One region of the Marinilactibacillus sp. Marseille-P9653 genome, then DNA from elsewhere that is predicted to be linked to it. Evidence: a T-box and tRNA genes for the amino acid it is inferred to sense, from the RefSeq annotation. Region 1 holds a T-box; the other regions hold tRNA genes.
What was found. The T-box of region 1 lies ahead of LG377_RS08885 (valine--tRNA ligase). A T-box ahead of a tRNA ligase gene usually reads a tRNA of that ligase, here a tRNA-Val.
Positions count from the first base shown of each region.

Region 2: it encodes a tRNA-Val, which carries the amino acid that the T-box ahead of LG377_RS08885 (valine--tRNA ligase) is inferred to sense. The anticodon was not compared.
Region 3: it encodes a tRNA-Val, which carries the amino acid that the T-box ahead of LG377_RS08885 (valine--tRNA ligase) is inferred to sense. The anticodon was not compared.

Region 1 is NZ_CAKAKH010000001.1:1,820,131-1,827,220, reverse strand. It holds gene LG377_RS08905 (septation ring formation regulator EzrA) at 1-751, shown strand, start outside; gene LG377_RS08900 (cysteine desulfurase family protein) at 890-2,029, shown strand; gene thiI (tRNA uracil 4-sulfurtransferase ThiI) at 2,050-3,264, shown strand; gene tpx (thiol peroxidase) at 3,334-3,837, shown strand; T-box leader at 3,906-4,142, shown strand; gene LG377_RS08885 (valine--tRNA ligase) at 4,206-6,860, shown strand; gene LG377_RS08880 (HAD family phosphatase) at 6,860-7,090, shown strand, end outside.
Region 2 is NZ_CAKAKH010000001.1:4,609-11,698, reverse strand. It holds gene serS (serine--tRNA ligase) at 1-787, shown strand, start outside; gene msrA (peptide-methionine (S)-S-oxide reductase MsrA) at 871-1,404, shown strand; rRNA gene rrf (5S ribosomal RNA) at 1,569-1,684, shown strand; tRNA gene LG377_RS00150 (tRNA-Val) at 1,708-1,780, shown strand; tRNA gene LG377_RS00145 (tRNA-Lys) at 1,792-1,864, shown strand; tRNA gene LG377_RS00140 (tRNA-Leu) at 1,898-1,979, shown strand; tRNA gene LG377_RS00135 (tRNA-Thr) at 2,001-2,073, shown strand; tRNA gene LG377_RS00130 (tRNA-Gly) at 2,079-2,150, shown strand; tRNA gene LG377_RS00125 (tRNA-Leu) at 2,199-2,284, shown strand; tRNA gene LG377_RS00120 (tRNA-Arg) at 2,297-2,370, shown strand; tRNA gene LG377_RS00115 (tRNA-Pro) at 2,395-2,468, shown strand; tRNA gene LG377_RS00110 (tRNA-Met) at 2,495-2,568, shown strand; tRNA gene LG377_RS00105 (tRNA-Ile) at 2,589-2,662, shown strand; tRNA gene LG377_RS00100 (tRNA-Met) at 2,684-2,756, shown strand; tRNA gene LG377_RS00095 (tRNA-Asp) at 2,775-2,847, shown strand; tRNA gene LG377_RS00090 (tRNA-Gly) at 2,859-2,929, shown strand; tRNA gene LG377_RS00085 (tRNA-Ile) at 2,939-3,012, shown strand; tRNA gene LG377_RS00080 (tRNA-Glu) at 3,042-3,113, shown strand; tRNA gene LG377_RS00075 (tRNA-Ser) at 3,144-3,233, shown strand; tRNA gene LG377_RS00070 (tRNA-Met) at 3,244-3,316, shown strand; tRNA gene LG377_RS00065 (tRNA-Asp) at 3,338-3,410, shown strand; tRNA gene LG377_RS00060 (tRNA-Phe) at 3,427-3,499, shown strand; tRNA gene LG377_RS00055 (tRNA-Tyr) at 3,502-3,582, shown strand; tRNA gene LG377_RS00050 (tRNA-Trp) at 3,588-3,658, shown strand; tRNA gene LG377_RS00045 (tRNA-His) at 3,679-3,751, shown strand; tRNA gene LG377_RS00040 (tRNA-Gln) at 3,762-3,834, shown strand; tRNA gene LG377_RS00035 (tRNA-Cys) at 3,861-3,931, shown strand; tRNA gene LG377_RS00030 (tRNA-Leu) at 3,959-4,042, shown strand; rRNA gene LG377_RS00025 (16S ribosomal RNA) at 4,384-5,935, shown strand; rRNA gene LG377_RS00020 (23S ribosomal RNA) at 6,156-7,090, shown strand, end outside.
Region 3 is NZ_CAKAKH010000001.1:916,931-924,020, reverse strand. It holds gene LG377_RS04695 (OmpA family protein) at 1-837, opposite strand, end outside; one part of gene LG377_RS04690 (IS3 family transposase) at 1,260-2,158, opposite strand; one part of gene LG377_RS04690 (IS3 family transposase) at 2,158-2,443, opposite strand; gene LG377_RS12515 (GNAT family N-acetyltransferase) at 2,580-2,699, shown strand; partial or broken gene LG377_RS04680 (ISL3 family transposase) at 2,987-4,300, shown strand; tRNA gene LG377_RS04675 (tRNA-Gly) at 4,471-4,541, opposite strand; tRNA gene LG377_RS04670 (tRNA-Phe) at 4,555-4,627, opposite strand; tRNA gene LG377_RS04665 (tRNA-Asp) at 4,639-4,711, opposite strand; tRNA gene LG377_RS04660 (tRNA-Ser) at 4,732-4,821, opposite strand; tRNA gene LG377_RS04655 (tRNA-Glu) at 4,852-4,923, opposite strand; tRNA gene LG377_RS04650 (tRNA-Ser) at 4,944-5,031, opposite strand; tRNA gene LG377_RS04645 (tRNA-Ile) at 5,052-5,125, opposite strand; tRNA gene LG377_RS04640 (tRNA-Gly) at 5,135-5,205, opposite strand; tRNA gene LG377_RS04635 (tRNA-Asp) at 5,217-5,289, opposite strand; tRNA gene LG377_RS04630 (tRNA-Met) at 5,306-5,378, opposite strand; tRNA gene LG377_RS04625 (tRNA-Ile) at 5,398-5,471, opposite strand; tRNA gene LG377_RS04620 (tRNA-Met) at 5,490-5,563, opposite strand; tRNA gene LG377_RS04615 (tRNA-Pro) at 5,609-5,682, opposite strand; tRNA gene LG377_RS04610 (tRNA-Arg) at 5,696-5,769, opposite strand; tRNA gene LG377_RS04605 (tRNA-Leu) at 5,782-5,867, opposite strand; tRNA gene LG377_RS04600 (tRNA-Gly) at 5,945-6,016, opposite strand; tRNA gene LG377_RS04595 (tRNA-Thr) at 6,022-6,094, opposite strand; tRNA gene LG377_RS04590 (tRNA-Leu) at 6,116-6,197, opposite strand; tRNA gene LG377_RS04585 (tRNA-Lys) at 6,233-6,305, opposite strand; tRNA gene LG377_RS04580 (tRNA-Val) at 6,313-6,385, opposite strand; rRNA gene rrf (5S ribosomal RNA) at 6,408-6,523, opposite strand; rRNA gene LG377_RS04570 (23S ribosomal RNA) at 6,632-7,090, opposite strand, start outside.

The DNA of each region.
Region 1 (7,090 bases):
TTTAAAAGAACAGAATCGAAATTTGTTGGTTGAAATCGATCGTCTTTCTCAAAGTTATCATTTGTATCGAGATGAGGCTGAAGGTGCAGAAACTGTGAATGAAAGTATATCGGAACAAGAAAAATTGTTTATGAAAATCAACCAGAATCTAACAGATAAACAAATCGCTTTTTCTGAAGCTAGTGAAAAATTGAATGGCTTATTTGATGAATTAGAAGAACTGAACGAAAAACAGGTAGAAATTAGTTCGAATCTATCCGATTACCGTAATAGTGAGTTAGAAATTAAAGAAGATTTAGAAGAAATGGAATTGGCAATGCGAGAAATGAAGAGATATGTTGAAAGCAAAAACTTACCAGGATTGCCTCAGGAATATTTGGAATTTTTCTTCTACACAACGGATCATGTTCAACAATTAAATCAAGTGCTTGCTAAGCCGCGCTTAGACATGAACGAAGTCTACAAGCTTCATGAAATGTGCGAAGATGATGTAGACAAACTTGCAGATAAGACAGATAAGTTAGTTGATCAAGCGATTTTAAGCGAACTAGTTAGTCAAAGGTTGTATAGATACAAAAATGAGCATAGTGAAGTTGCAGAGACGATTCGTTATAGTCGTAGTTTGTTCACAGAAGATTACGATTATGAGACTTCTTTGAAGATGGTTCGAGAGAAACTTGAATCAATTGAACCAGGAGCTTATGAATCAGTAGAAAAAACCTATTTAAAAGAAAAAAGCTTTGCTCAATAAAAAGAGAAAAGTTGGATTGTGATCGTCTATTCACAGTCCAACTTTTTTTTGCTACTTGATGGGCGTCACTTTTTTGCTATAATGGAACTCGTTTGAATAATCGATTATAGAGAAGTGACTAGATTGAAGAGGTGGAAGATGATTTATTTCGATAATAGTGCGACGACCATGATAGATAGTACAGTTTTAGAGACATATAATAAAGTGAATCAACTTTATTATGGGAACCCTTCTAGTCTGCATGCAATAGGAGAAACAGCCTCTGGTCTACTTAAACAGTCCCGTAGTTTAACAGCAGATCTTTTGGGTGTTCTTCCGGAAGAAATCTTTTTTACTAGTGGTGGTACTGAAGGAGATAATTGGACCATCAAGGGTACAGTTATAGAGAAAATGTCATCCGGAAAGCACTTGATCACAACACAAAGTGAGCACCCAGCAGTGCTTGAAACGTTTAAACAACTGGAACTGCTAGGTTGGGATGTCACTTATCTTCCAGTAAATCAGTACGGTGTGATTTCGTTAGAAGACTTGAGAACTGCACTTAAAAACGATACGGTACTTGTTTCCGTTATGGCAGTAAATAATGAAACGGGGAGTATCCAACCGATAGAAGAAATCGGTAGACTACTCGAAGCTTATCCAACTGTTCACTTCCATGTTGATGCAGTGCAAGCAATTGGAAAAACGGATATCAAGTTAGGGAAGACTAGTCGAATCGATATGGCTGTATTTTCTGGACATAAATTTCATGGACCTAAAGGAACAGGATTTGTTTATATAAAGAATGGTAGAAGAGTATCGCCCCTTTTAAGCGGTGGAGGTCAAGAATCAAACGCAAGAAGCGGAACGGAAAATATTCCAGGAATTGTCTCTATGGCTAAAGCGTTAAAGATACTCTTGGAGTCAAAGGAAGAAAAGCAGCTCGTTATGAATCAGATGATGGATATGCTGAAAAAGGATCTAAGTACACGGAGTAAGGTTACGATATTTTCGCCGGAGATTCACGCTCCGCATATTCTGTGCTTTGGAATAAAAGGGATTAGAGGAGAAGTCATCGTGCACGCTCTGGAAAAACGAGAGATTTATGTATCGACTACAAGTGCTTGTTCCAGTAAAAAACAAAGTGAATCTAGTTCGTTGATTGCAATGGGGATTCCTAAAAAGCAAGCTGAAACGGCTATTAGAGTCAGTTTATCTGAATGGAATACAGAAGACGAGATGACGCAGTTTATTGACCACTTTGATGAGATATATAAAGGATTTAATGGGATTTTTTAGAATAGAAATTGAGGGATAAGATGATTACAGAAGTTATGGCAAGGTATGGGGAACTATCAACTAAAGGTAAAAATCGCAAACTATTTATTAAGCAACTAGGTAAAAATGTAGCGTATGTATTAAATGACTTTCCAGCTCTTACGATTAAAGCGAATAGAGATCGATTGCATATTGAATTGAACGGAGAAGCATACGAAGAAATCGTAGATCGTTTGAAAAAAGTCTTTGGCATTCAAACCATTTCTCCTGTTATAAAAGTGGATAAAACCATTGAACAAGCTAATCTTGCGGCACTTTATTTACTCAACCAAGAGTATAAAGACGGAAAAACATTCAAGATTACTGCTAGAAGAGCCGATCATGACTGGGCGTATGAAACAAATGAAGTGAATCAAATCATTGGTCAGTATATTACAGAAGCTATACCTGGAATCAAAGTTAAAATGAAAAATCCAGATATCAATATCAGAGTTGAAATTAGATTGGATGGAATTTTCCTATCTACTGATTCGATTCAAGGAGCTGGTGGACTTCCGGGAGGTACAAGCGGAAAAGGAATGCTGATGATTTCTGGAGGAATTGATTCTCCGGTAGCAGGGTATTATGCTTTGAAAAGAGGGATAGAATTAGAAGCAGTCCACTTTCACAGCCCACCTTATACAAGCCCGCAGGCGCTCCAAAAAGCAAAAGACCTGACAGGGAAATTAGTTGAATTTACTGGACCCATTACATTTATTGAAGTGCCTTTCACTGAGATACAGGAAACCATTAAAAAATATGTACCTCAAGGTTATATGATGACCATAACGCGACGCATGATGTTGAGATTGACAGACATTATACGGGCACAGCGAAGTGGGTTAGCCATCATTAATGGAGAATCACTTGGACAAGTAGCTTCGCAGACTTTGGAAAGCATGTCTGTAATCTCAGAAGTAACCAATACACCGGTTCTTAGACCGTTGATTTCAATGGATAAGAATGACATCATCAAAATTGCAGAAGAAATCGATACTTTTGATCTATCCATTTTGCCTTATGAAGATTGCTGTACAATATTTTCACCGCCCAAACCGCGGACAAAGCCAAAGTTATCTCACGTACTGGAAAACGAAGCTAAAATAGACATTGAAGGAATGATTGAGAGAGCTATCGTAGGGATCTCTATTGAAAAAATCGGTCTGAATCAGTCAAAAGAAACAGATCAGAAAGCATTATTCGAAGACCTTCTGTAGATTTTGTTGTACAAACAGCTTTCTTACCGTTAAAATGAAACTATTAAAAGATAGAAAGAGGTTATCAGCATGGATGTTAAAATGAAAGGTAAACCACTTACTACTAATGGAGAGATACCCGCTAAAGGGTCGCAAGCTCCAGCGTTCACTTTAAAAGATTTGAATGACCAATCAGTGTCACTTGAAGATTATAAAGGATATGTCGTTTTGATCAGTACGTTTCCGGACATTAACACAAGTACGTGTTCAAGACAGACCGGTAAATTTAATGAAATGGCAGGCACTTTGAAAGATACCAAAATTATTTCTATATCTTCAAACACAGTAGAAGAGCAAAAAGACTGGTGTGCTGCAAAATCAATCGATATGGATCTATTACATGATAGTGAAAGAAGTTTCTCTAAAGATTATGGACTTTATGTAGAAGAAATGGATAAAACTGCTCGAGCAGTTCTTGTGCTAAACAGACAAGGTCAAGTTGTCTATAATGAAGTCGTTAAAGAAATGTCTGAAGATCCAAATTATGAAGCAGCGGTTGCGGCTGCCAAACATGAAGAGGCAGAGATATCTTAAATAAAGCTTTATTTTCAAAGAGTAGTTTGATAGAATATCAATAAATCATAAAAGACCAACTAATTGAATATAGAGCAATGATCAAGAGAAGTATCTGTCGTGTATTCTGTTTAAGAGAATGGGTGTCTGCTGAAAATCCCTAACAGAACCGATAGAGAAGTAGCTTGAGAGCTAACAGAGTGAAATTTGAGTAACTTTGTTTGAAGTAACGGATCATTACATCCGTATATGAAGAGGTTTGAAGGCACAGTCGTGTTCTTTGATCAATTTAGGTGGTACCGCGAATAAGAGCATTCGTCCTATTGTTACAGGACAAATGCTCTTTTTATTTTGTGTTTAATTTGATGTTAAAAATAGGAGATGAGTATATGACAGAAGAAATCAGCATGTCAAAAAAGTATCAGCCTACTGAAGTAGAAGCCGGCAGATACGAACAATGGATTGAAAAAGATTTATTTAAGCCAAGTGGAGATCAAAAAGCAGAGCCTTATTCAATCGTAATTCCGCCTCCAAACGTTACCGGGAAATTACATTTAGGTCATGCTTGGGATACAACACTACAAGATATTATTATTCGTCAGAAAAGAATGCAGGGATTCGATACTTTATGGCTTCCAGGAATGGACCATGCGGGGATTGCTACCCAAGCTAAAGTAGAAGAAAAATTAGCACAAGATGGTATCTCTCGTTATGATCTGGGAAGAGAAAAATTCTTGGAAAAAGTATGGGACTGGAAAGAAGAATATGCGTCAAACATCAGAGCGCAATGGGCTAAAGTCGGGATTTCTGTTGATTATAGTCGGGAGCGATTTACGCTTGATGAAGGATTAAATGATGCTGTTAAAAAGGTCTTTGTCGATCTTTATAACAAAGGATTGATCTACCGTGGAGAATACATCATCAACTGGGATCCTAAAGCTCAAACAGCTTTGTCTGATATCGAAGTTGACCACAAAGATGTTAATGGTGCTTTCTATCATATGAAGTATCCTTTAACAGATGGTTCTGGAGAAGTTGAAATTGCAACGACGAGACCAGAAACGATGCTTGGCGATACGGCTGTTGCCGTACATCCAGAAGACGATCGCTATAAAGATTTAATCGGTAAAACACTTAAATTACCATTAGTAGGTAGAGAACTGCCAATCATTGCGGACGATTATGTTGAAATGGATTTTGGAACAGGTATGGTTAAAATTACACCAGCTCATGATCCAAATGACTTTGAAGTGGGTAATCGTCATGATCTAGAAAGAATCAATGTAATGAATAACGATGGTTCAATGAATGATTTAGCTGGGGAATATGCGGGAATGGATCGATTTGAAGCCCGTAAAGCGATCATCAAAGATTTAAAAGAGCAAGGATATCTGATTAAAGTAGAAGAAATGGTTCATAGTGTAGGACACTCTGAAAGAACAGGAGTCGTAGTTGAACCAAGACTATCTACTCAGTGGTTCGTAAAAATGGATCCTCTGGCTAAAAGAACACTTGATAACCAGAAAACAGATGATAAAGTACATTTCGTACCTGAGCGGTTTGAGAGATCATTTTCAATGTGGATGGAAAACGTCCATGACTGGGTTATATCAAGACAATTATGGTGGGGCCACCGTATACCAGCTTGGTATCACAATGAAACTGGTGAAGTATATGTTAGTGAAACAGAACCTGAAGATAGTCAAAACTGGACCCAAGATAATGATGTTCTAGATACTTGGTTTAGTTCAGCGCTATGGCCATTTTCTACAATGGGTTGGCCAGACAAAGAATCTTCTGACTTTAAACGTTATTATCCTAATAGTACACTTGTAACAGGTTATGATATTATACCTTTCTGGGTAAGTCGTATGATATTCCAGGGATTAGAATTTACAGACAAAAGTCCATTCAAGCATGCCTTGATTCACGGGTTAATTCGTGACGAGCAAGGAAGAAAAATGAGTAAGTCTTTAGGTAACGGGATTGATCCTATGGAAGTGATCGACAAGTACGGTGCAGATGCTTTACGCTGGTTCCTGTCGAATGGTTCAGCACCCGGTCAAGATGTCCGCTTTAGTTATGAAAAAATGGATGCCGCTTGGAATTTCATCAATAAAATCTGGAATGCCAGTCGATATGTCATCATGAACTTAGAAGACTTTGACTTAAAAGACATGAACTTAAGTGGTAAACAATCAATCGCTGATAAATGGATTTTAGCTAGATTGAATGAAACCATTGCACAGGTAACCGATCTCTTTGAGAAGTTTGAATTTGGAGAAGGTGGAAGAGCCCTTTATAAATTCATCTGGGATGATTATTGTGACTGGTATATTGAAATGAGTAAAGAAATTCTTTTCAATGGTTCAGAAGAAGAGAAAAACTCAACACGAAGCATTTTAGTGCATGTTCTAGATCAAACACTTAAGTTATTGCATCCAGTTATGCCATTCGTTACAGAAGAGATTTGGGAGAATATGCCACACTCTGGAGAGTCCCTAGTAGTTGCGGAGTATCCTCAAGTGAATGCTGACTTTGAAGACGAAGAAGCTGTTAGCAATATGAACATGCTGATCGAACTTATTCGATCTATCAGAACGATTCGAGCTGAAGTGAACCGTCCATTATCTAAAAAAATCGATATCTTAGTTCGTGCGAAATCAAATAAAGAAAAACAATTCTTGACAGATAATAAAAGTTTCATTGAAAGATTCTGTAATCCCGAAGCTTTAACAATCGATACAACGATATCAGTGCCTGATGAAGTGAAGACCGCAGTGATTTCAGGAGCAGATATTTTCTTGCCGCTTGCTGGATTAGTAGATGTTGATGAAGAAATCGAGCGTTTAAGCAAAGAACTGGACAAATGGGCACAAGAGATCAAACGGGTGGAAGGTAAATTATCAAACCAGAAGTTTGTTGCCAATGCACCTGAGAAAATTGTTGAAGAAGAAAGAGCAAAAGAAAGTGAATACAGAGCAAGACAAGTTTCTGTTGCAGACCAACTTGAAAAACTTAAAGCTTTAAAAGGAGCAGAGTAATGAGCAAAGTGAAAGCTGTCATATTTGATATGGACGGATTGATTTTTGATACAGAAAAAATTTATTATCAGTCCAACCAATCTATTGCAGATCAAATCGGTCTACCATTCACATATGAATTTTACGAAAGATATGTGGGTGCCAGTGATAAAGACTTTTTTGCAGCGTTACATGAAGAATATAAAAATCAATCTTTAGTTGAAGAATTTATTCAAAAAAGTCAAATTGAT
Region 2 (7,090 bases), 1.8 Mb from region 1:
CTTGTATTACAAAGGCCTAGGAGCGAGATTAGAAAGAGCACTTTATAACTTTATGTTAGATGTGCATACTGAAGAACACGGCTACTATGAAATGATTCCACCATATCTGGTGAACGAAGAATCTCTCTATGGAACCGGTCAGTTCCCGAAATTCAAAGAAGATGTCTTCCAAATCAAAGATACAGCTTTAACGCTAATTCCGACAGCTGAAGTACCACTGACAAATTACTACAGAGACGAAATTCTAGAAGAGGCAGATCTACCGAAGTACTTCACTGCTTTATCTCCATCATTCCGTTCTGAAGCAGGGAGTGCCGGAAGAGACACTAGAGGTCTAATCAGATTACACCAATTCAATAAAGTTGAAATGATCAAATTTGCAAAACCAGAAGACTCTTATGAAGAATTAGAGAAAATGACGGCAAATGCTGAAGCAATCCTTCAGAAACTGAATCTTCCATATAGAGTTGTACTTCTATCTACTGGGGATACAGGATTTGCTGCAGCTAAAACATATGACCTTGAAGTATGGATTCCAGCACAAGACACCTATAGAGAAATTAGTTCTTGTTCAAATACGGAAGCTTTCCAGGCCAGAAGAGCAAAAATCCGTTATAGAAAAGAAGAAGACGGCAAAATAGATTATGTTCATACATTAAATGGTTCAGGACTAGCTATTGGAAGAACCGTTGCAGCTATTCTAGAAAATTACCAGCAAGAAGACGGTTCAGTTAAGGTGCCGGAAGTCCTTGTTCCTTATATGGGTGGTATAACAGAAATCAGGTAAAAGAGTTTATAAGTTGTTTCGATTAAAGGGTGGATTGAATTGGTGATATAATGAGTTGTACCCAATCGATTAGGAGGGAAATTATGTCTGAGAAAAATTTTGAAACAGCGATATTTGCAGGAGGTTGTTTCTGGTGTATGGTGAAACCATTCGATAGTTTGCCAGGAATAGAAAAAGTAACTTCAGGATATACTGGTGGCACTGTAGAAAATCCAACTTACAGACAGGTGACTTCAGGAACAACAGGTCATACCGAAGCTGTTGAAATCAAATATGATCCTTCAAAGATTTCATATGAAGAGTTAGTAGAAATTTACTGGCAACAAACCGACCCTACAGATGCAGGTGGACAATTTGCTGACCGTGGAGATTCTTATAGACCCGTTATATTCTATAACAACGATGAACAAAGAGAAACGGCAGAGGCTTCAAAAAAAGCATTAAATGAAAGTGGTCGCTTCGATCGTCCTATCGTAACGACAATTGAACCAGCTCAACCGTTTTATGAAGCGGAAGACTATCATCAAGACTTTTACAAAAAAGAATCAGCGCACTATAAGAGATATAGTAAAGGTTCAGGAAGAGTCGATTTTATTGATCAAAACTGGGACAAATAAGCTTTTTCTAGGTATTGTTCCAATAAAAGGGAAATGTCGGAAAGCTTGTTCCGGCATTTTTCTTTTATTTTTTTATTAAAATGATTGACAAAGATATAATCCCATTGTATTATATAAGAGTTGCTGCTAATTGATTATTTCTTTTAGCGCCAGCACGAAAACTGTATAGCGGTTATGGCGAGAAGGATCCACCTGTTTCCATTTCGAACACAGAAGTTAAGCTTCTCAGCGCCGAGGATAGTGAGGGGTTTCTCCTTGTGAAAGCAGGACGTCGTTATGCAGCAATCGTTTGATTGTATTATTGGAGGTTTAGCTCAGTTGGGAGAGCATCTGCCTTACAAGCAGAGGGTCAGCGGTTCGAGCCCGTTAACCTCCATAATTTTTTCGGAGCCGTTAGCTCAGTCGGTAGAGCATCTGACTTTTAATCAGAGGGTCGCAGGTTCGAACCCTGCACGGCTCATTGCATAGTGATGTGCAAGCTAAATAGAACAGCGCGGATGTGGCGGAATTGGCAGACGCACTAGATTTAGGATCTAGCGCTTCACGGCGTGGGGGTTCAAGTCCCTCCATCCGCATAGTTCATTTAAAAGATTCAAGCCGGCTTAGCTCAGTTGGTAGAGCAACTGATTTGTAATCAGTAGGTCGAGGGTTCAAATCCTTTAGCCGGCATTTCAGCGAAAGTAGTTCAGTGGTAGAACATCACCTTGCCAAGGTGGGGGTCGCGGGTTCGAATCCCGTCTTTCGCTTGGTTATAGATAAAGCGAATGAATATTTACTTAGTCTTAACAGTAATTGCCGGGGTGGCGGAACTGGTAGACGCACAGGACTTAAAATCCTGCGGTGAGTTTTCACCGTGCCGGTTCGATTCCGGCCCTCGGCATTTGAAATACTCGCACCCTTAGCTCAATTGGATAGAGTACCTGACTACGAATCAGGCGGTTAGAGGTTCGACTCCTCTAGGGTGCATTTCCGAAAGGAAAAAGTAAAGTACGGGAAGTAGCTCAGCTTGGTAGAGCACTTGGTTTGGGACCAAGGGGTCGCAGGTTCGAATCCTGTCTTCCCGATTTTTCTAAAAGAGCCATTTTATAATGGCGGTGTAGCTCAGCTGGCTAGAGCGTACGGTTCATACCCGTGAGGTCGTGGGTTCGACTCCCTCCGCCGCTATCATTGTTTTTCAGAAAATTGGACCTTTAGCTCAGTTGGTTAGAGCAGACGGCTCATAACCGTCCGGTCGCAGGTTCGAATCCTGCAAGGTCCATTTTCAATCGTTCGATATTATCGCGGGGTAGAGCAGTTGGCAGCTCGTCGGGCTCATAACCCGGAGGTCACAGGTTCGAGTCCTGTCCCCGCAATCCAAACAAAATTAACTTGGTCCCGTAGTGTAGCGGTTATCACGCCTGCCTGTCACGCAGGAGATCGCGGGTTCGAATCCCGTCGGGACCGTTCAACTTTATGCGGGTGTAGTTTAGTGGTAAAACCACAGCCTTCCAAGCTGTCGTCGCGAGTTCGATTCTCGTCACCCGCTTTTTGTTTGGGGCCTATAGCTCAGCTGGTTAGAGCGCACGCCTGATAAGCGTGAGGTCGGTGGTTCGAGTCCACTTAGGCCCATTGTTTCATATTAATAAAGTCACTTAACCGGCCCCTTGGTCAAGCGGTTAAGACACCGCCCTTTCACGGCGGTAACACGGGTTCGAATCCCGTAGGGGTCATTAGCAGGAGACTGCTACTATAGATTTACTGGAGGATTACCCAAGTCCGGCTTAAGGGAACGGTCTTGAAAACCGTCAGGTGTGTAAAAACGCGCGTGGGTTCGAATCCCACATCCTCCTTTTAAATGATCGCGGGGTAGAGCAGTTGGCAGCTCGTCGGGCTCATAACCCGGAGGTCGCAGGTTCGAGTCCTGTCCCCGCAATTCAAAATTGAATAATTATATGGTCCCGTAGTGTAGCGGTTATCACGCCTGCCTGTCACGCAGGAGATCGCGGGTTCGAATCCCGTCGGGACCGTAGTAACATTTTCCAAGGCGCAGTAGCTCAGTTGGTAGAGCAACGGATTGAAGCTCCGTGTGTCGGCAGTTCGACTCTGTCCTGCGCCATTGGAGGGATAGCGAAGTGGCTAAACGCGGCGGACTGTAAATCCGCTCCTTCGGGTTCGTAGGTTCGAATCCTACTCCCTCCATTTTTAGGGGTATAGTTTAACGGTAGAACTATGGTCTCCAAAACCATCAATGTGGGTTCGATTCCTACTACCCCTGTGGTTCAATTAAATATTATGGCGATTGTGGCGAAGTGGTTAACGCACCGGGTTGTGGTCTCGGCATTCGTGGGTTCGATCCCCATCAGTCGCCCTTTGATTTTTGGGCTATAGCCAAGCGGTAAGGCAGCGGGTTTTGATCCCGTCATTCCCCAGGTTCGAATCCTGGTAGCCCAGTTTCATACCAAATGAATAAATTGTATGGCGGTATAGCCAAGTGGTAAGGCAGAGGTCTGCAAAACCTTCATCACCGGTTCAAATCCGGTTACCGCCTTGTCTGACAGTTAAATAGACTTAACAGGCCGGCGTGGCGGAATTGGTAGACGCGCTGGACTCAAAATCCAGTGCCCGTTAGGGCGTGCCGGTTCGACTCCGGCCGCCGGTATTGAAAAAGCAAATACTTTTTCAAAAAGCTGTTGACACTAATGTAGCAGCGTGATATGATATATAGGTTGCTGTTAAAGATATCAACTTGATCGAGTAACTTGATCAAAAACAACTTTTAAAAAAGTTGTTGACATCAAAACAACAACATGGTATGATATATGAGTTGCTGTTAAAGCGGCAACGACATAACACGAAACAATAAAGAGTAGATCTTTGAAAACTGAACAAAGTAAAAACAACCAAATGTGCAGGGGTCTTCGATTCATTTATGAATCAAGACAACTAAACGAATGAACAAGGTTCATTCACAATTTTTAATCAATGAGCAAGTCAAACACTTAAAACGAGAGTTTGATCCTGGCTCAGGACGAACGCTGGCGGTATGCCTAATACATGCAAGTCGAACGATGAAATTCTCTGCTTGCAGAGAATGGATTAGTGGCGAACGGGTGAGTAACACGTGGGTAACCTGCCCATAAGAGGGGGATAACATTCGGAAACGGATGCTAATACCGCATAGGTCTTTGAGACGCCTGTCTCTTAGATGAAAGGTGGCTTCGGCTGCCACTTATGGATGGACCCGCGGCGTATTAGCTAGTTGGTAAGGTAATGGCTTACCAAGGCTTTGATACGTAGCCGACCTGAGAGGGTGATCGGCCACACTGGGACTGAGACACGGCCCAGACTCCTACGGGAGGCAGCAGTAGGGAATCTTCCACAATGGGTGAAAACCTGATGGAGCAATACCGCGTGAGTGAAGAAGGTCTTCGGATCGTAAAGCTCTGTTGTTAGAGAAGAATAAGTCGGGTAGTAACTGCCCCGACCTTGACGGTATCTAACCAGAAAGTCACGGCTAACTACGTGCCAGCAGCCGCGGTAATACGTAGGTGACAAGCGTTGTCCGGATTTATTGGGCGTAAAGCGAGCGCAGGCGGTCTTTTAAGTCTGATGTGAAAGCCCACGGCTCAACCGTGGAATGTCATTGGAAACTGGAAGACTTGAATGCAGAAGAGGAAAGTGGAATTCCATGTGTAGCGGTGAAATGCGTAGATATATGGAGGAACACCAGTGGCGAAGGCGACTTTCTGGTCTGTAATTGACGCTGAGGCTCGAAAGCGTGGGGAGCGAACAGGATTAGATACCCTGGTAGTCCACGCCGTAAACGATGAGTGCTAAGTGTTGGAGTGTTTCCGCCCTTCAGTGCTGGAGCTAACGCATTAAGCACTCCGCCTGGGGAGTACGGCCGCAAGGCTGAAACTCAAAGGAATTGACGGGGACCCGCACAAGCGGTGGAGCATGTGGTTTAATTCGAAGCAACGCGAAGAACCTTACCAAGTCTTGACATCCTCTGAACACTCTAGAGATAGAGCTTTCCCTTCGGGGACAGAGTGACAGGTGGTGCATGGTTGTCGTCAGCTCGTGTCGTGAGATGTTGGGTTAAGTCCCGTAACGAGCGCAACCCCTATTGTTAGTTGCCAGCATTCAGTTGGGCACTCTAGCGAGACTGCCGGTGATAAACCGGAGGAAGGCGGGGATGACGTCAAATCATCATGCCCCTTATGACTTGGGCTACACACGTGCTACAATGGATGGTACAACGAGTCGCCAGACCGCAAGGTTGAGCTAATCTCTTAAAGCCATTCTCAGTTCGGATTGTAGGCTGCAACTCGCCTGCATGAAGCTGGAATCGCTAGTAATCGCGGATCAGAACGCCGCGGTGAATACGTTCCCGGGTCTTGTACACACCGCCCGTCACACCACGAAAGTCCGTAACACCCGAAGTCGGTAGGGTAACCCTTAGGGGAGCCAGCCGCCGAAGGTGGGATGGATGATTGGGGTGAAGTCGTAACAAGGTAGCCGTATCGGAAGGTGCGGCTGGATCACCTCCTTTCTAAGGATATTGCCTTAAGGGCAAACGGAACCTTGCACAGGTTACTTTACTTTGTTTAGTTTTGAAGGATTTATTCCTTCTATACTTTGTTCTTTGAAAACTGGATAGTTGAATTAATAACAAACATGTTAAGAAACAACACCGAGATTAACAAATTGAGAAAGTTTTGTTCCTTGAATAGAACTCTCATCGCTAATTAATATCATACTCTTAACCGCAAGGTTAAGTGAACAAGGGCGCACGGTGGATGCCTTGGCACTAGGAGCCGACGAAGGACGGGACGAACACCGATATGCTTTGGGGAGCTGTAAGTGAGCTTTGATCCAAAGATTTCCGAATGGGGGAACCCATCACCAGTCATAGGGTGATATCTTTTCAGTGAATACATAGCTGAGAAGAAGGTAGACGTGGGGAACTGAAACATCTAAGTACCTGCAGGAAGAGAAAGCAAATGCGATTCCCTGAGTAGCGGCGAGCGAAACGGGAAGAGGCCAAACCAAAGAGCTTGCTCTTTGGGGTTGTAGGACCGGCGATATGGACGAGTAAAGATAGTAGAAGAACCTGGAATGGTTCGCGAGACAGGGTGAAAGCCCCGTATACGACATCTGATCTTACCTAGCTGGTATCCTGAGTACGGCGGAACACGAGAAATTCCGTCGGAATCCGGGAGGACCATCTCCCAAGCCTAAATACTTCCTAGTGACCGATAGTGAACCAGTACCGTGAGGGAAAGGTGAAAAGAACCCCGGAAGGGGAGTGAAACAGCACCTGAAACCGTGTGCTTACAAGTAGTCAAAGCCCTTTTACGGGTGATGGCGTACCTTTTGTAGAATGGACCGGCGAGTGACGATGTCATGCAAGGTTAAGCCGAAGAGGTGGAGCCGCAGCGAAAGCGAGTCTGAATAGGGCGTTTAGTATGCCGTCGTCGACCCGAAACCAAGTGACCTACCCATGTCCAGGGTGAAGGTGCAGTGAAATGCACTGGAGGCCCGAACCCACGTACGTTGAAAAGTGCGGGGATGAGGTGTGGGTAGCGGAGAAATTCCAATCGAACTTGGAGATAGCTGGTTCTCTCCGAAATAGCTTTAGGGCTAGCCTCGGATAGTGCATCGTGGAGGTAGAGCGACTGTTTGGACTAGGGGCCCTTATCGGGTT
Region 3 (7,090 bases), 900 kb from region 1:
CTCGTCTATTCTACTGAGCGATGTTTCTAAGTTCTCCTTGTAACTTTCAATCGGTTCTACTCGTTTTTGAAGGGACTCGTAGTTTCCGTCCAATCCTTCGTATTGATCAGTTAAAAGTTCTCGCTTAAGAATATTATCCACCGAAGGCACAACATTGTCTGGCAAGGCTTCCTCTTCATCATCAAAAAATGCCATTCCAGAGTCATCTCTGTCTACAACCGGTACGTCTTCAACCAATCCAGCATTTTTGAACAATACCTGAACTTGATCAACCTCTGGCGCGTCGAAAGCAACATAATATGTCACTGGGTCTTGATCTGCACCAAATGTTGAATTGTCTTTCCCAGTTCCGTTTTCTAAAAAGGTCTGAACTGCTTTGGTAGTATACCCTTCTTCCATCAAAACTGCTGGATGAGACACTTTCATGTTTTTTGAGTCAACGAGTCTGATATCATAGCCTTGCTCTGAGCTTATTCCTTCGCCTGTGAATACACCAATATCAAATAACCGCTTAAAAGTAGAGGTTACATCTCCTTCTCCATCCACAGTAACTGGTAATATGCCATAACCCTCTTCGCGGATAATAGGACCAACTTCCATTTTTAACGTATATTCTTGATCTTCGTTGAAATCCCATATAGATCTCTCAATCATTACCGGATTTGTAATTGTAGCCTTTTCACTTTCACTAGTCTGCTTTTCGTCCATTTCAGTTGTTTCTTCCGAGCTCTCTTCTTGTGGTATTTTCTCACCTTCTATTGATTCTGCCAGCTCCGGTTCTTGGCTACACCCTACTAACAAAAGGATACTAAATAAACTAAAGATATACTTTTTCATTTTATGTGGTCTCCTATAATCATATTCATTGTTCTTCCCTATTATAGTAGCATAGAATTAAAAATTCTTAACTATTTTACCTAAAAATTTACATTAATAGTCAATCGTTCTTTTGGGAAAATTATTCTAATTTCAGCTTTATTTTTAAATCTTTAATTACAGGTTATCTAGTCAAATAACTCATTGGTAAAACTTTAAACGTTTTGCAAACGTTTACCTATTCTGATAATATTTTACTTTATAAAGGATTTAATTCTATTTAAGAGGTGATCTATGCTAATTTCAGATATAAAAAAATTATTAACTCTCAAAAGATGTATGACGACACACATAAGGACATCGAAGAAGTGGTATGTCAACACTTTTTTGAACAAAAATTATAAGGTGTAAATGATGATTGAGTTCACTTTCCTTCTGCCTCTCTAACTGAATGAGAGGCTAGTTTCGACCAGCTGGGGAACAACGGATTTGCAGACTTCCATTTCAGACTGTTCCTGTTCCCAATCTTTTCGATAATCGATAGGAGATTCGTAGTCCAATGATCCATGTGGGCGAAAATGATTCCACCAATGGACGTAGTCCATAAGTTGGACCTGCAGTTCATAGAGTGTATGGAATGTGTTGTCGTAGACAAATTCAAACTTAAATGATTTATACGTGGACTCCGCTACGGCATTGTCGTAAGGATTCCCTTTTCTACTTAACGAGCGCACAATATCAAAGGTATCCAGTAACTCATCAATAGTATGGTTGTCGAATTCTTTTCCCCGGTCAGTATGGAACACGTTGACCGTATGTAAATCACCCTTAACTGTAGCGAGAGCCTGCAGGACTAAGTCAGCTGTCTTATTGGGACCAGCAGAATACCCGATGATCTCGCGGTTAAACAAGTCTAAAATAAAACAAACATAGAACCACTTATTGGCAACTTTGACATAGGTCAAGTCCGTGACGATAGCTTTCATCGGCTCTTTCGGATTGAACTCACGGTTCAATGCGTTTTCAATCTTCGCTTGATTGACTCCACTCTTTTGTGGTTTGTATGATGGTCTATCATACTTGGACACCAGATGAAACTTTTTCATAATGTGTCCAATTCTCCGACGAGATACGATAAACGCACGCTTCTTCAATCTTTTCTTCAGTTTACGCGTGCCATAATTGTTTTTGCTTTTGGCAAACTCTTCAATAATCGCTTGTTCGAGTTCTGCGTCACTTTCTTTCTTTATTACTTCGTAATAATAAGATCCTCTACTGATCTTAAGGGCACGGCACATCGCTGATATAGAATAGTTATGTTTGTTGCGTTTGATTACTTCGACTTTCGCCCGAATATCAGCGCCGCTTGCTTTAAAATATCATTTTCCATCTTAAGCTGGGTATTTGCTTTCCTTAATTCTTTCAATTCTTTCTGTTCAGGTGTTAAGTTATCTCTTTCTTTGAATGAACCGGTTTGACTATGTTGACGTACCCATTTGTCAAAAGCCGATCCTGTAAGATCATATTCTTCTATGATTTCTTTTCTTGATTTTCCTGCTTTGTGTAAATCAACAATTTGTTTCTTAAATTCTTCTGTATAAGTTCGACGTGGACGACGAGTAGACATGATAGATTCCTCCTGTGTATGTTGTGTTTAGTATACACACCTTATCTTTTCTGTCCAACTGAGTGTAACCTATCCACTGCTTACCTTTACTATATGGATGATAAAGCTATCGGTTATGCGCAGACTTCTTTAAGACATGACTTACGTGGAAGGCACAAACACATCTCCAGTAGGATATTTAGAAGGTATTTATGTAGAACCGTATTACAGAAGACATAAGATAGCTCAAGTATTACTAGAACACTGTGAACAGTGAGCCTTTCAACAAGGATGCACTGAATTTGCAAGTGATTGTTCCTTCAAGAACACTGAGAGCATTTTTTTCACACGAATTCAGGATTCAAAGAATCCGCTAGAATTATCTGTTACGTAAAGCCTTTAACAAAGTAGTTTAATAGGGTTCTATAATATATGACGTTGGTGAGAAATCACTAGCGTCATTTTTTTCTAAAAAAATAGAAAACAAGTGAGTTCTCCTGTAGAATGATAGTCGCCTAAAACCAAACATCTATAGGGGGAACTCACTTGCCTACTTCAAATGATATGCAAAAAGTACTAGATATTCAAGACAAAAATATAGTCTTTAAAAATAACTGCGTTTCTTATGGCCTACATAAACAAAAGAAATGCAAATTTATAGACTGTACACTGACTTATACTCCTACGGAATGTAAAAAATGTCAGGTGCCAAACAAAAACTTCTCTATCTATAAAAATGGGACTCAGACCTCTAGAATCACTTTTCCGATGTCTGGTATTTATCCGACCTATCTCAGAGTGAAAAAGCAGCGGTTCAAATGTAAATCTTGTGGATCAACGTTTACTGCCGAAACACCCATTGTAAAAGAGCAGTGCTTTATTTCTAACTTCATCAAAGCAGAAATACTGACGAAGTCAGCTGACGCACGTTCAATCAAGAGCTTGTCTGAAGAGACGACTGTCTCTGCCACAACCATTCAAAGAATCATCAATGAACAAGTGAAGTATTATCGACCTTACTATCATTCATTGCCTGAGAACTTGTCAGTGGATGAATTCAAGTATGGTGAAGGCCAAATGGCTTTTGAGTATATCGATGTTGTGACAGGTACGATATTAGATATTCTACCAAGTAGAGATACACGAACAAACAAAGATCACTTCTATTCTCGATATAGTCAAAAGCAAAGAAATCAGGTTAAAACTATTACGACAGATATGAATGCCAGTTACGTCAGCTTCTTACCTGAACTGTTTCCGAACGCTGATATCATTATCGATCGATTTCATATCGTTCAGCTCGTGAATCGATCCATGAACAAGACACGCGTAAAAGTCATGAATCGACTTCGAACCTCTAATGGAGAAGATCAAAAGAAATACAGACGATTAAAACGATTCTGGAAAAAACTTCTGAAGAAAGAGTCTGAATTATCTTATACCGTTTATCAATAGTTTCCGCTGTTTGGGCAACGTTTGGAAGCCGCAATTGTTTCAGAGATGTTGGCTTATGATCCAGAACTGAAAGAAACGTATAGGGTCTACCAAGCTGTTCTCAAGTCCGTTGAAGAGAATGACTCAAAGCAGTTAAGAGCTATTTTAGATCAACCTGCTTCTCCTGAACTATCTGGATACATGAAAACTAGTTTAAAGACGCTAAGAACTCATTTCACTCATATCCAAAACACCTTTATTTACCCTTATAACAACGGAAAGATAGAGGGAATCAATAACAAGATCAAAGTATTAAACCGGGTAGCCTATGGCTACAAGAACTTTATTCACTATAAAAATCGTATTATCCTACATTTCAATTTAAAACCAATTAGATTTAAACATCGAATAATAGAAAAAGGAAGAGACTGCACAGTAGCGTAAGCTAGCCGTGCAATCTCTTCCTGAGATCATTCTTGATTATCTAAATTCTTCACCAACGTCATTTGACGTAGAACCTTTAATAGCTTCCACTAGAATATATCATTCGAGTAGTAAATCATTGAGTACAAAAAAAGCGATTCATCATTTAAGATGAATCGCTTTTTATATGAAGCGGGTGACGAGAATCGAACTCGCGACGACAGCTTGGAAGGCTGTGGTTTTACCACTAAACTACACCCGCAACGCAAAAAAAATGGCGCAGGACAGAGTCGAACTGCCGACACACGGAGCTTCAATCCGTTGCTCTACCAACTGAGCTACTGCGCCAAAACAACAAACGGTCCCGACGGGATTCGAACCCGCGATCTCCTGCGTGACAGGCAGGCGTGATAACCGCTACACTACGGGACCAGATCGTTCTTAATTTGGTAAGGAGGATGTGGGATTCGAACCCACGCGCGTTTTTACACACCTGACGGTTTTCAAGACCGTTCCCTTAAGCCGGACTTGGGTAATCCTCCAGTAAATCTATAGTAGCAGTTTCCTGCTAATGACCCCTACGGGATTCGAACCCGTGTTACCGCCGTGAAAGGGCGGTGTCTTAACCGCTTGACCAAGGGGCCTTGCAATAAAAAAATAAAAACGGAGAAGGAGGGATTTGAACCCTCGCGCCGCGTAAACGACCTACACCCTTAGCAGGGGCGCCTCTTCAGCCACTTGAGTACTTCCCCATATCAATAAATGATACGAATGGGCCTAAGTGGACTCGAACCACCGACCTCACGCTTATCAGGCGTGCGCTCTAACCAGCTGAGCTATAGGCCCCAAACAAAAAGCGGGTGACGAGAATCGAACTCGCGACGACAGCTTGGAAGGCTGTGGTTTTACCACTAAACTACACCCGCATAATGTTGAACGGTCCCGACGGGATTCGAACCCGCGATCTCCTGCGTGACAGGCAGGCGTGATAACCGCTACACTACGGGACCATGCTCTTTGTTTCAATTGCGGGGACAGGACTCGAACCTGTGACCTCCGGGTTATGAGCCCGACGAGCTGCCAACTGCTCTACCCCGCGATAATAAAAAATGTATTAATGGACCTTGCAGGACTCGAACCTGCGACCGGACGGTTATGAGCCGTCTGCTCTAACCAACTGAGCTAAAGGTCCGCTTACTATAATTAGATATAGCGGCGGAGGGAGTCGAACCCACGACCTCACGGGTATGAACCGTACGCTCTAGCCAGCTGAGCTACACCGCCATCGTCCTATGTAAGAAAGCAATACGGCGTTTTCTTCATAAGAAATCGGGAAGACAGGATTCGAACCTGCGACCCCTTGGTCCCAAACCAAGTGCTCTACCAAGCTGAGCTACTTCCCGTATGCTTTAAAAATGCACCCTAGAGGAGTCGAACCTCTAACCGCCTGATTCGTAGTCAGGTACTCTATCCAATTGAGCTAAGGGTGCTATTAAGTTAAGTGCCGAGGGCCGGAGTCGAACCGGCACGGTGAATACTCACCGCAGGATTTTAAGTCCTGTGCGTCTACCAATTCCGCCACCCCGGCTAATGATAGGGCATAATAAGCTTTGTAGAAGACAAATTTGTCTATTAAATTATCAACTTCTGATTGAAAGTCGATCAAGCGAAAGACGGGATTCGAACCCGCGACCCCCACCTTGGCAAGGTGATGTTCTACCACTGAACTACTTTCGCTGAAATGCCGGCTAAAGGATTTGAACCCTCGACCTACTGATTACAAATCAGTTGCTCTACCAACTGAGCTAAGCCGGCACAATAATATAAATATAAACATGCGGATGGAGGGACTTGAACCCCCACGCCGTGAAGCGCTAGATCCTAAATCTAGTGCGTCTGCCAATTCCGCCACATCCGCGTTTAAGATATTTATCATTACACATTACTGTGTAATGAGCCGTGCAGGGTTCGAACCTGCGACCCTCTGATTAAAAGTCAGATGCTCTACCGACTGAGCTAACGGCTCAAAAAAATGGAGGTTAACGGGCTCGAACCGCTGACCCTCTGCTTGTAAGGCAGATGCTCTCCCAACTGAGCTAAACCTCCAAAAATAAAAAATCAAGAGCTTGCACGGCAACGTCCTGCTTTCACAAGGGGAAACCCCTCACTATCCTCGGCGCTGGGAAGCTTAACGGCTGTGTTCGGAATGGGAACAGGTGGATCCTTCCCGCCATCATTACCGCACAATGACTCTTTTCTTTTTATAAGAGAACGTTGTTCTCTGAAAACTAGATAGTTGAATTCTTGCAAACATGTTTTGACGCAACACCCTCATACTCTTAACCCCGTTTTGTGGTTAAGTCCTCGATCGATTAGTACTGGTCCGCTCCATACATCACTGTACTTCCACTTCCAGCCTATCTACCTGATCATCTTTCAGGGATCTTACTTCCTTAAAGGAATGGGAAATCTCATCTTGAAGGGGGCTTCACGCTTAGATGCTTTCAGCGTTTATCCCGTCCACACATAGCTACCCAGCGATGCCTTTGGCAAGACAACTGGTACACCAGCGGTGTGTCCATCCCGGTCCTCTCGTACTAAGGATAGCTCTTCTCAAATTTCCAACGCCCGCGACGGATAGGGACCGAACTGTCTCACGACGTTCTGAACCCAGCTCGCGTGCCGCTTTAATGGGCGAACAGCCCAACCCTTGGGACCGACTACAGCCCCAGGATGCGACGAGCCGACATCGAGGTGCCAAACCTCCCCGTCGATGTGAACTCTTGGGGGAGATAAGCCTGTTATCCCCAG